Regions from separate parts of the Pseudoalteromonas sp. G5_S1_14_S5 genome, predicted to be linked through region 1. Evidence: predicted binding sites of a transcription regulator. Region 1 holds the regulator's gene; each other region holds the start of a gene.
The links. The regulator LexA, encoded in region 1, represses DNA repair genes until DNA is damaged. The targets are predictions, from matches to a motif close to TACTGTATNNNNATACAGTA.
Positions count from the first base shown of each region.

Region 1 (4,269 bases):
AGGCGTATCGTGTTGCCGCTCTTAACGGCCTTAACCGTTTATTCTAAATAAAGAACTAACAGGAGTATTTGACCACCCATAGGCCAAATGCATAAACAGCAAGCCATGAGCTTGCTGTTTTTATTTAAGACATTGAAAAATATAGCACCAAGAGTAATTAGATCATGATGTTCTAAATGCCCTTTGACCGGTACACCTTTTATTTTTACCTATTAGAGCTAAGCAAGAAATTCGCCCTTCTTCCACTGAGAAACAAATAACACACCAAGGCCAATACCGCGCATTGCCATAAAGCTCAGCATCGCAAGCCACAGGGCATGATTTTCTAAACTAGACGCTAGGAAGAAAATCGCAAAGAAGCTGCAGGTCGCGACAAACATGCTATTACGCATGTCCTTGCCTTTAGTTGCTCCGACAAAAATACCATCGAGTAAGAAGCACCACATTGAAACCAACGGCATTGCAATTAACCAAGGCAAATACACCTCAGCTTGGCTTTTTACATCTGGGATGGTGGTGATCATATTAATCAAATTAGACCCAGCGATCGCGAACACTAAGGTAAGAACCACACAAATATTGAAGCTCCAGAAGAAGGTACCAATCAACGACTGATTTAATTCATCTTTGTCTTTCGCTCCTAACGCCTTACCCACCATGGCTTCCATCGCATAGGCAAAACCATCCATGCCGTAAGAGATGATCATCAAGAAACTCATCAATACCGCATTGGCTGCCACGACATCATCACCAAAGCTTGCTCCTTGGAAAGTCATGAAAGTAAACGTGGCTTGCAGACACAGAGAACGTAGGAAAATATCTCGATTCAGTTTTACGAAGCGACTTAAACCTTGGCTGGATTTCTTAATCAAAGCCCACGGTGACGGTAACAGTCTCTTTTTCCAGATTCCAAAAACGCAGATCAGTCCAAACGTTAAGCCTGCATAATCAGCCAATACCGATGCCAGTGCTGCACCTTCCACCTGCCAACCGAAACCAATCACAAAAACTACGTCCAACAAGATATTGGTGATGTTAGTGATAATCACCATCCACATCGGCGCTTTTGCATTCTGAGTTCCAAGTAGCCAACCCAAAATAACGAAATTCGTCAGTGCTGCTGGTGCACTCCATGCTCGAATGGAGAAATACTGTTGGCCATAATGCTTCACTTGATCACTGGCACTACTTAATGAAAAAACGAGATCAGCAACTAGGCCATGTAATAGCAAGAAGACACCAGCAAACCCGAGAGCCATGGTCACACCTTGAACGAAGACTAAACCAAGCTGCTTGCCATCATTTGCACCGTAAGACTGTGCGGCAAGGCCAGTTGTCGACATTCGTAAAAAACCGAGTAACCAGAAGGTCACACTGATCATAGTGCCACCTAACGCCACGCCTCCTAGATACCAAGAATGTTCTAAGTGGCCGATCACGGCAGCATCCACTAAACCCAGCAGTGGGACAGTAATATTAGAGAGCACCATCGGGATCGCGAGCAACAGCACTTGTTTGTGCATAGCTTGATTGGATAGCGTTTGAAAAATAGTTTGGGGATTAAATAGCTTCACGATCACCTCTTTGATTAGAGGCGATAGTTTAACCGAGTAAGTGTGCTTTCACTATGTTGTGAAATTTTCGCTTAAACAGATGTAGCTTCGAGTATGTGTAAGTCGTGCTGCTCTCGCGCTACCACTTCACCAGTACCAGTTGCGGCGTTAAACGCTTTTTAAGCTGAGAAATTTTGCACAATAGTCGCTGCCATAACTTCCAACGGTGACATTGCTGTTCTAAAGGCGAAAATGCTTTAGCCCATTGCGCCCATGGTAACCAATTAAGAATGCTGTCGACTGGAGAAGATAAGCCATGTGCATAGTCACCAGAGCCTAGCTTCTTACCTAAAGTACTTGAGCTCTTATCGCCCGCCAATACAACACACGCATGTGCATGAGTAAAGTAACGGCTCAAAGACTGAATAAAGTACGCTGTTTGTTGCTCATTGCAGTCCAACAGTGCATGTTCACACACCACCATTACCGAAGCTTGCTCTGGAATATTGAGTTCATCTAACCAAGTCAGATCATCTACGGAACCACACTCCAAGCGATAGCGTTCATTTTTGTGGAACAAACGTTGTCGCCAAAGTAGGTTCTCGGTTACATCCAACTCTACCCAGTGACAGCGGCCATTGTCTAATCGGTAAAAACGGGTGTCGAGACCAGCTCCCACGTTAATAATCCAAGCATCAGGGTTGTGAGATAGGAACTGCTGAACTCGAGAATCGCAAAGTTGAGTTAGTGTCGCGTAGAGAAGTTGTTGTTGGTCGAGTTCACCAGTAAGGCATTCTGGCGCTAATTGACAACGCTTACAGGCCTGAGCAGCAATAGGATCATAGACGAGACCATCATCGGCAAGGCTTTCTCGGCTGCGAAACCAAAGGTGTTGAACGAGGTTTGTCGGAACTTGAAGTTCTTGATGTGCAGACGCTTGATCAGCGGAAACCTTTTGATCAGAGGAGCGCGGCTTAGCTATAAGCGGCTTTATTTGAGGCTTGGTTTGGATTGGCATCATCATCTTCCTTGTATCTCGACAAAGAAGATGATAATGAATATCAATTACAATAACAAGTTATTGAGAATAAATATCAATAAGATGTTTGAACTGATTACATCCAGTCCGTGTTGCGAATAATACCAACAGCAAGACCTTCAATAGACAAGTGTTGAGATTCTAAATCGACACGGATTGGAGAAAACTCTGCGTTTTCAGCGTGTAACAGCACTGTAGAACCTTTACGTTCTAGACGTTTTACCGTTACATCATCATCAACACGAGCAACCACAACCTGACCATCACGGACATCTTGTGTTTTGTGAACAGCAAGCAGGTCACCATCCATAATACCGATGTCTTTCATACTTTCGCCATTTACGCGAAGTAAGAAATCAGCTTGAGGTTTAAACATACCAGGATCGACTTGGTAATGCATTTCTACATGCTCTTGAGCCAAGATAGGCTCACCAGCAGCAACCTGACCGATCAGAGGCAGACCTTGCTCTTCGTTTGCTCCATCTTCAAGCAAAATACGAATACCACGAGACGCACCCGGGATAATCTCAATCGCTTCTTTACGAGCAAGAGCTTTCAAATGTTCTTCTGCAGCATTAGCAGAACGGAAGCCTAATTCACGAGCAATTTCTGCACGTGTCGGTGGCATACCGGAATCTTCGATCTTACCTTTGATAAGGTCAAAGACTTGTTGTTGGCGGGGCGTTAACGGCTTCATGATTCACCTGTCTTTTTATACAGTTGACTGTGAGTATATCCAGTAACTGGACAAAAGCAAAGCAATTGGTTGTTTTTAGTTCATTTTTCGCTAATTACAAAACCAAGATCTCGAACCACACATAAGTTGCAAGCGCTAAACAGATGAAAACGGCTGCCGAACCGACATCTTTCGCCATTCCTGAAAGCTCATGATGTTCGCTACCAATACGATCAACGACCGCTTCAATTGCAGTATTAATAAGCTCAACAACCATCACCAGCACAATCGAGGACACCATTAAGATTCGTTCTAGTTGGCTCACATCGAGGTAAAACGCTAACGGAATCAGAACTGCAGCCATGAAGGCTTCTTGCCGAAAAGCCGCCTCGTTTTTAAACGAACTTGTGATGCCTTGCCATGAAAAGCCCGCTGCTTTCACGATACGTTTAAATCCGGTGTTTGATTTTTTGGTCATTTTTAACCCTATACTCAATCAGTCGATGAATGATATGCCACAAACTTAACGGCAATATGACTATTTCCATTAAAAGGTTAGACCAGTTTCTGGTATTCTTGCATCGATTAAATTTACGCCTAGGCTTATCCCTATTTTACTTGAAGGGGTTACCCTCTCTCATCATAGAAATAGAGATACGCTTAAGCACATTGAAATAACTATTGAGGCTGTGAACCTATATGTCTTCTGGACAATCTTTTTCACGTTCATTAATGAAGCTACCTTTATCCGTATTGGTAAAAGGTACATCAATCCCTTCGAATCCAGTTGAAGATTTGAACATTGATTTAGGCAAACCAATTGTATACGCCTTACCGTTTCGCTCAAGCGTCGACCTACTAACACTACAAAAGCACGCGCTAGAACTGGGTTTACCGGATCCGTTAAGCAAGCTTGAAATCAGTGGTAAATCACTGCCACGCTACGTTTTTATCTCTTCACGCAAAACGTTGCTGCAAGATGATGATTACGTCCCGGCCTC
Region 1 covers NZ_JBQKUM010000096.1:2,185-6,453, reverse strand. The annotation lists gene sthA (Si-specific NAD(P)(+) transhydrogenase) at 1-47, shown strand, start outside; gene dinF (MATE family efflux transporter DinF) at 219-1,574, opposite strand; gene ACTRWI_RS20130 (class I SAM-dependent methyltransferase) at 1,693-2,571, opposite strand; gene lexA (transcriptional repressor LexA) at 2,669-3,289, opposite strand; gene ACTRWI_RS20120 (diacylglycerol kinase) at 3,384-3,746, opposite strand; gene plsB (glycerol-3-phosphate 1-O-acyltransferase PlsB) at 3,968-4,269, shown strand, end outside.

Region 2 (4,269 bases), on a different contig from region 1:
TCGACGTGTTCTTGGAAGAGAGCATGAGTACCGACCACCATTTGCGCTTCGCCACTGGCAATGCGTGCCAGCTCAGTTTCACGAGCTTTACCTTTGAGTTTACCTGCAAGCCAACCGACTTGAATGTCCATTGCTTCAAACCAATTGGCGAAGTTGATCGCGTGCTGCTCTGCCAATAGTTCTGTTGGTGCCATTAAAGCGACTTGTTGACCATGTTCCAGTGCGCGAACCGCCGCTAGTGCAGCAACCAAGGTTTTACCTGAACCTACATCGCCTTGTACTAAGCGCATCATTGGGTGTGGCTTTTCTAAGTCAGTTTCAATCTCTTGGGTTACGCGAGCTTGAGCATTGGTTGGCGAGAATGGTAGCTGAGCCAGTAGTTTATCTTTGAGTGTACTCACTAGAGGAAGCGGCATCGCTTTATCTTGCTGTCCTTTACTGCGGACCGACAGCATCGATAGGTTCTGAGCCAGTAGCTCTTCCATAATCAAGCGCAGCTGTGCAGGGTGTTTACCTTCATCAAACAACTCGAGGTCGATGCCCGGAGGCGGTCTGTGAATAGTATGCAGCGCTTGCGCTAGGGTGATTTGGTGGTCGTACAAACCAGACGGTAGCAGCTCATTGACGGCTGCTTTGTCGATCAGTTCTAACGCTTGGTCGGTCAGGTTTCGCAGTGTGACTTGTCTTAGCCCTTCAGTGGTTGGATACACCGGAGTCAGGTTCGCTTCCACATCTGGTTGCTGTCTTGGAGCAAAGAATTTGTAATCCGGATGGACGATCTCAAGCCCCATATTGCCGCGCTTGATTTCACCATAAGCATGGACTTGCTTGCCCTCGGCAAAGTTGTTCTTCATTCCGGCAGTGAAGTTGAAAAAGCGCAGCGTAATGGTGCCATTACCGTCGCTGATCTTTACCGCCAACATCTTACGTTTACCGAAAATGGTATCTACGCTCATCACCTTGCCTTGAACTGCGGCCCAGATTCCTGCGTGCAGTTTGATGATCGGATAGATTCGCGTTCTATCTTCATAACGCAAAGGGAGGTGAAACAGCAGGTCTTGCACATTGTTAAGCCCAACCTTTTCCAGTTTCTCTGCGACTTTAGCGCCGACTCCAGATAAAGAGTTGAGAGGGATAGCAGATAAAAGCTGTGACATAGCAAGGCTCATAAACGTAAGAGTGATGATCTATTCAAGCATTTTACTGGATTTTTGTACAGGATAAAGCTTAGAAGCAGATACGGTATGCGAGTAAACGGGATACGAAAAGACTTAGAGCGAGTACGGGATGTATGTAAATGGGATATGAGAGGAATAGGGCAGTACAAAAACTAAAGTATACTCGAAATACGAAAAGTTGAGTGGTGAAAAGCTTTTGCTCTTCGCATCTCGAGACTCGTATTTATCGTCTACTTTATCTATTGATATTCAAAAACTAAATCAGATGTGGAGCCAAGATAGTGAGTCACGAAGTCTTTTGCTCTTCGCATCTCGCCATCTCGAATCCCTCATCTGATCTATTAGCTAGTTCTTACGGCGTCTTACTTTAAGCGCGTGTGGCATCACACGTAGCTTCTTCATAATACTCGCAAGGTGAACACGATCTTTGGTGGTCAGCAAGATTGTCACTGTGTACAAGCGTCCATCACGTTCTTCGGTTGAAATACCGTGAATGTTTGAGCCTGTTTTCGAGATAACGTTAGTTAATTCAGCCAGTGCACCTTGGTGGTTCTGCAGATCAACCTGTAGCTCAGCTGTGAACTCTTGGTCGTAATCGTCAGACCATTCCACCGCCATGTACTTGTCTGGTTCTTTTTGGTAGCCACGAACGTTTGGACACGTTTCACGGTGAACCACAAGACCACGACCTGGGGATACGTGGGCAATGATGTGATCGTCAGGAATTGGGTGACAACAGTTAGCGAATGTCAGCAGTAGGCCCTCAGCACCACGGATTGGAAGTTTCTTCCTAGGCGTATCGCTGTTGTTTTCCACTTCAGTCAGTTCGTCAGCATCACCCAGCAGGCGACGAGCAATCACGATGCTCATCAGCTCACCAAGGCCAATTGATGCGAGCAAGTCTTCAATGCTGTCGAGACGCAGATAAGACAAGACATGTTCAACGTTTTCTTGGCTGATATCACCAATTGAGTGCTCGCCAAGTGCGTGGTTCAGTAGACGACGACCTAAGGTAATCGACTCTTCACGACGCATGGTTTTCAGAACCTGACGGATCTTCGTACGCGCACGTGATGTCACCACGTAGTTGAGCCATGCTGCATTCGGACGTGCGCCTGGAGCACTGATGATCTCAATGGTTTGACCGTTCTTCAGCGATTTGCTGAGTGGGTAAGGGTTCATGTCTACACGAGCACCTACACACATGTTGCCGACATCGGTATGTACCGCGTAAGCAAAATCGACGGCTGTTGCGCCAGCAGGAAGTTCGACAATACGCCCCTTCGGCGTGAACACGAAGATCTCATCAGGGAACAGATCAGACTTAACGTTTTCAATGAATTCGAATGAGTTACCCGCGCTTTGTTGTAGCTCAAGTAAGCTCTGCATCCAACGTTGTGCTTTAACCTGTGCGGTTGTGCCATTACTGCTGCGTGAGCCATTGCCTTTGTAAGACCAGTGTGCCGCGACACCTTTGTCTGCCATTTGATCCATATCTTCAGTACGGATCTGAACCTCAACTGGTACCCCGTGAGGGCCGATCATTGATGTGTGCAGAGATTGGTAGCCATTGGCTTTTGGTACCGCGATGTAATCTTTCATGCGGCCAGGACGAGGCTTGTACAGGCTGTGTGCCTGACCAAGAACACGATAACAAGTATCAGGGGTATCAACCACCACTCGGAAAGCGTAGATGTCCATAATGGTGTGGAAACGCTGCTCTTTAGTTTTCATCTTGTTATAGATGGAGAACAGGTTCTTTTCACGACCAAGTACGCGAGCAGGTAAACCGACTTCTTTAAGACGCCCTTCGATTTCGCTATGGATACCTTGAATCATCTCCTTACGGTTACCACGAGCAGCTTTCACTACGTTTTTCAGTACGCGATAGCGGTTAGGGTAGAGGGCTTCGAAGCCCAACTCTTCTAGTTCGGTCTTAATGTTATGAATACCAAGACGGTGAGCTAGTGGAGAATAGATTTCTAGGGTTTCACGAGCAATACGGCGCTTTTTGTCAGGACGAAGTGCCCCAAGCGTACGCATGTTGTGAGTGCGGTCAGCTAATTTGATCAAGATAACACGGATGTCTTGCACCATGGCGAGAACCATCTTACGGAAGTTCTCTGCTTGCGCTTCTTTGCGATCACGAAATTTAAGCTTATCCAGCTTAGATACACCATCTACCAATTCAGCAACAGTATTACCAAATTTTTCCTCTAGATCTTCTTTAGTGACATCACAGTCTTCAATCACATCATGAAGTAGAGCTGCTTGCAGAGTTTCGATATCCAGACGCATTTCTGCTAGGATTCTTGAAACAGCTACAGGATGGATAATGTATGGTTCACCGCTTGAGCGGGTTTGCCCTTCATGGGCGTCTCTCGCTACCACATAAGATTGACGCAGAGCCTCAATTTGAGGCTCTGTTAGGTATTCTTGGGCAACGTCTTTGAGGCTATCGAATAGATACAAATTAAAGGCCCGGAAGGTTAATTAGTTCGAATGACGTTCTTAACGAGAGTGAGCGATGCTGCTTACTGCTGCAAGTTCAGCCGCTTCTTGCTCTTGTTGCTCTTGACGTTCACGAGCATCTAGTACGTCTTTAGTGATAAGACCTTCTTCGATTTCGCGAAGAGCGATAACCGTTGGCTTATCGTTTTCTTCAGGCACTAGTGAATCTTTACCGCCAGTTTGCATTTGACGTGCGCGGCGAGCCGCAATAAGAACTAGGTCGAAACGGTTGCCAACTTTTTCAACAGCGTCTTGAACAGTTACGCGTGCCATGAGGACTCCAAATAGTAATTAACTAATAAATTTTTGATGACGAGAAAGTATACAAGTTTAACTAGAGACTTTCTAGATCACCGTATACTTATCTCAATGGAAAATCTAGTGTTGCTAAATTATTCCGCCAGTAATGCAGTAAGCATGCCGCTGTATTTTGCCGCTTGCTTATCTTCTTTTAAGCGTTCCGCACGAATGATAGCTTTGAAGTCCATTAGGGCTGCATCAAAGTCATCATTCACGATCACGTAGTCATACTCATTATAGTGAGAGATTTCTGACTTCGCTTCGCTCATGCGTTTCGCAA
Region 2 covers NZ_JBQKUM010000003.1:57,306-61,574, reverse strand. The annotation lists gene recG (ATP-dependent DNA helicase RecG) at 1-1,157, opposite strand, end outside; gene spoT (bifunctional GTP diphosphokinase/guanosine-3',5'-bis pyrophosphate 3'-pyrophosphohydrolase) at 1,524-3,650, opposite strand; gene rpoZ (DNA-directed RNA polymerase subunit omega) at 3,690-3,962, opposite strand; gene gmk (guanylate kinase) at 4,082-4,269, opposite strand, start outside.
Region 2: a site for LexA is predicted at 1,202-1,221, ahead of recG (ATP-dependent DNA helicase RecG). Genes of this name have one in related genera too.

Region 3 (4,269 bases), on a different contig from region 1:
GGTTTTGCTCAAGTGGGCCTTTTAATGCTTTAAAGAGGGCTTCATCGCCACGGTCTTTCTGCATTTTATAGGCAAGATCGAGAAGTTTACGGCTATTAAGCAATTCAATGATCATTTCGAACAGGTTAATGCTTGCAAACTTGCGACCTGAAATCTCACCACGAGTCGTCATTTTCTTTGTAACGTGGGAAAGATGCTCACGAACGGTCACTTCAAACTCGGCTGGATAATCAAAGATATAAAAACCGATTTCACCACCAAGTTCTTTGTTGGTCAGAAATTCTTCGCTTTCTAGTTTGTCTTGAACTTGGTCTAAGCGTTTTTGTAATTGGGCTAGTGTTTGCATTTACAGCTCCATCGCTTGTAATACATCATCATGATCCATCTCTGATAGCAGCTCACGGACGTCTTGAGACACATAAACATTAAGCAGTTGTTTATTTTTGGTCGAGTCAATGTAGCCAGCATCAGCAATCACTTTAAAAGCGACTTGAGATACTTTATAGGTAGATGCTTCAGACATTTCTGCTAGGGCTGGGTATAGGCGAGAACGGTCTTGCCAAAAGTGATGCCAATCATCAACTGTCAGTGACTCTCGATACATTTGCTTAGCGTCTACTACTACCGTGCGCATGAAATCTGCTAATAAAGGCGAGTTAATTAAGGTTGCGGCAAACATCAATTGGCTGGCTTCATCTGAACCACTGTAAGCAAGCTTTTCAAGAAAACGGTTGTTAAGCCCACTTAGTCGCTTTTTAATGGTCGATGCGTTTCTCTTGGCAGAGGCTGCGGATGGCTTTTGCAGAATGTTTTCATCGACAATGGCTTCATTCCATTCTGATAGTGTCGGCTCTTTTAGCATTAATCCTGCCAAGATTTGGCTTTCTCTTAGCATCAGACTGCCACCAATGAGGTCACCTAGATAGCGTTTATGAGCAGACATGATTTGTCCCTATATAGTTCTTTTCAGATGGATGAGGTGTGTAGCCTGCGGCAAGCTGTAGATTTGAAATGCCATAGAGAGCAGGGGAGTTTTTCAACCATAATTGATGTTCTGGAGATTCTAGACTTGCATCGGACGAACAATCGACATTGAGCTTACGTAACAGATAACCCGCAACAGCCGCACGTACTTCAATATTTAAAGCACCGTTCTGCATGTTATAGTCCAACTCTATCGCTTTAGGGTACTTAATATTGGTAGGGTGCGGAACAAGTTCAAGCGGCACAATGCGTAACCATTGGTTATCAGCCATTTTGTTTTGATGCTCTTTGATTTCTTGCTCAATGATTTTTGCTTTAGTTATACGAGTAACCACAAAGTCTCTAAACTCACCAGATTTAGTATCAAACGCTCTTACGTGCCAACGCAAACCATTATCAACAATGCTGTGAGGAATGATGACACGAGAGCTTGCTCCACTCTCTAGTGAAATATAATCAAGCTTAATCGCTTTTTTGTTCAAGGATGCTTGAGTGAGTGTTGCAATGGTATAAATGTTCGGGATTGATAGATGGCTAGGAGCTTCTACAGGAAACTTCACATCTGACATTGCATCTAAGCTATCGCTTAAATGATGTTTTAGCTGGCTTAGTGCTTTCTGAGTATCGTAATCAAAGAGAGGGGTAAACACCTCGGTTTGAAAGTAGCGTTTCTCGGCATTGTTGTAGAGAAGATTATCGCCAGCTAGCTCTTTGTATAGGTTGATATCACGTGTGGCATTTGACAGTCCCATTTTAAAATGAGACACCACTTCAGAGCGTGCAAAGTGACCAACGAACATTAACCTGAAGTCAATGTACGCTAATCGTTGTTTTTGTGCGTGACTAAGATTATCCATGGTTCTTGATGCATTTCATAATGAGTTCGAAGTATGAACCATTTTGGGTTGGACTTCAATTCAACATGTTAGAGTCCAGCAAATCATAATTACTAAGGAAAGAGTCTCTCATTTCATTTTCGCGGTCAGGCCTCATATTGTGTGGTATTAAGGAATGATGAATTTCGACAACATTAACACTGCTGGGGGAGTTTTGTACGAATCGCTCATGGTTAGGCGGATATTTCTAGACCACCGACTCTATTGAGACTATACCCATCAGATACCATGAATAATTTTCTTCGTTGTATGTCGAGTTTTGAATTTTATGAAAAATGGCTCTTTTACTTTATTGTTTCTAAGGATATGGATTAATTCGTGTTGAACGTCAATTTAATGTGACAATGTAACGCGTGTCAGTGGAGAAGGTTAAAGGGATTGACCGTAATAGGGGAGGCGCCCATTTCAGAAGAAGTTCCAGACTTAGCTTTCAGTCTATGCCCTTTAAGGTCTAGCGAAACTATGAATGCGAATATCAAAGTACTATTGATTAATTTTGTACGAAGAACCGTTATGCCTCTGGAGTATATCCTATGTAACGTCAGTTACAGGGCTAAGACCCGTAAGTCTAGAGTTGCAATTTGATTAGATTGATAGGTAAAAATCAGGTCTAAAGTCTAACTTAATGTTTTTCTTTGATTTATTCTTCATTGGAAGCCAGAAACACCATAAACGAACTTTTTTGGAAATAGAGCGTAATACCCCCTAATGGCATAGTGACCTCTTAACTTTCCCTTTGATTTAAACAACTTAACATCGTTTAGGTGAAACCTAAAAATACACAATATTATATTATGTTATCGTATACAGGGCTCTTATTTATTATGTCGTCCTCTCAACCTCTGCCACACATTAATTCAATTGCGATAGTTACCTAGTGAGACATTCTCTTGCCTTTTATCTAGACTCGGGGCTAGAATGGTACTGTATAAATAACCAGTATTAATTGTGAATATATTAACTTATCCAGTGAGTGCAGGCGTGGTGGGTTTTGAGTCCCCAGCTGCAGAATATAAACAACTGGAATTGAGCCTTGATGAACTGCTGGTGGAACACCCTTCATCAACGTTTTTAGCTCTAGCACAGGGAGATAGCATGCAAGGAGTTGGGATTTTTTCAGGTGATGTATTGATTGTAGATCGAGCCCTTACTGCGAAAGACCACGATATTATCATTGCCAATCTAAACGGTGAACTGGTTTGTAAAATCCTAGATATCAAAGGACGTCGCTTGCTGAGTGCGAATGAATCAATGAAGCCGGTAAGAATTGATGAACTAGATTCCTTCGCAATAGAAGGGGTATTAGCGAGTTCCATCAGACTCCACCGTGTATCAACAATGTTTTCGGTTTAATCATGTATTCATTAATAGATGGCAATTCATTCTACAATTCGTGTCATCAAGTCTTCAGACCTGATTTACGTGGAAAGCCGGTTATCACCGTCAGTAACAATGATGGTTGTGCCGTTGCGGTAAACAATCAAGCGAAGGCGTTGAACATTCCAAAGTTCGAACCTTACTTTAAAATCAAGGCATTATGTGACCAACATGGCGTTACAGTCTTCTCATCTAACTATGAACTGTACTCCAGTTTGAGCTTGCGCATGATGCAAGTGATTGCACGTTTTGGACCTGAACAACTGATCTATTCAATCGATGAAAGCTTCCTAAACCTGGACAAGTGCATAAACATCCCTTGTTTACGAGAGCATGGCGCCGCAATTCGAAAAGCAATATGGAAAGAGTGTCGGATCCCGGTCTGTGTGGGAACCGGCCCGACGCTCACCCTCTCAAAATTAGCCAACCACGCAGCGAAAAAACTCCCTGGTTATCAGGGGGTATGTGTTTTAGATTCAGTGAAAGAAACCCAATGTGTTCTCCAGGCTATTGATGTGGGTTCAGTCTGGGGGATTGGTCGCAAGCGAACGAAAGCATTGCAATTTATGGGGATCACTACCGCAGCGCAACTAGCAAATTTTTCACCTTCAAAAGCGAGAAAAGAATTCGATGTCAGTGTTGAGCGCACAATACGGGAACTCAATGGTGAAAAGTGTATTCCATTCGACATAGCAAGAGCAGACAAACAACAAGTTTTTTCTACCCGCAGTCTGGGTAAGCGCATAACGGAATTCGATGAGCTTAGACAAGCTATCAGTCTGCATGTGGGCATTGCATCGCGAAAGATCCGTGCTCAACAGTCACTTTGTAAAGTGTTGGTTTGCTTTGCAGGAAATTCACCTTTTGACGAAAAGCCGGTTAGTTTCAAAGCGATTCACAAATTTGAGTACGCGACAGCTGATGTGGATACCTTAACCAGTGCGGCTTGCGCTCTGGCAAAAACACTCTACAAAGAAGATGTTCAGTACTACAAAGTCGGTGTTGGGCTGAT
Region 3 covers NZ_JBQKUM010000039.1:19,806-24,074, forward strand. The annotation lists gene ACTRWI_RS12960 (DUF1788 domain-containing protein) at 1-346, opposite strand, end outside; gene ACTRWI_RS12965 (DUF1819 family protein) at 347-943, opposite strand; gene ACTRWI_RS12970 (helix-turn-helix transcriptional regulator) at 930-1,841, opposite strand; gene ACTRWI_RS12975 (LexA family protein) at 2,829-3,233, shown strand; gene ACTRWI_RS12980 (Y-family DNA polymerase) at 3,236-4,269, shown strand, end outside.
Region 3: a site for LexA is predicted at 2,803-2,822, ahead of ACTRWI_RS12975 (LexA family protein). Genes of this name have one in related genera too.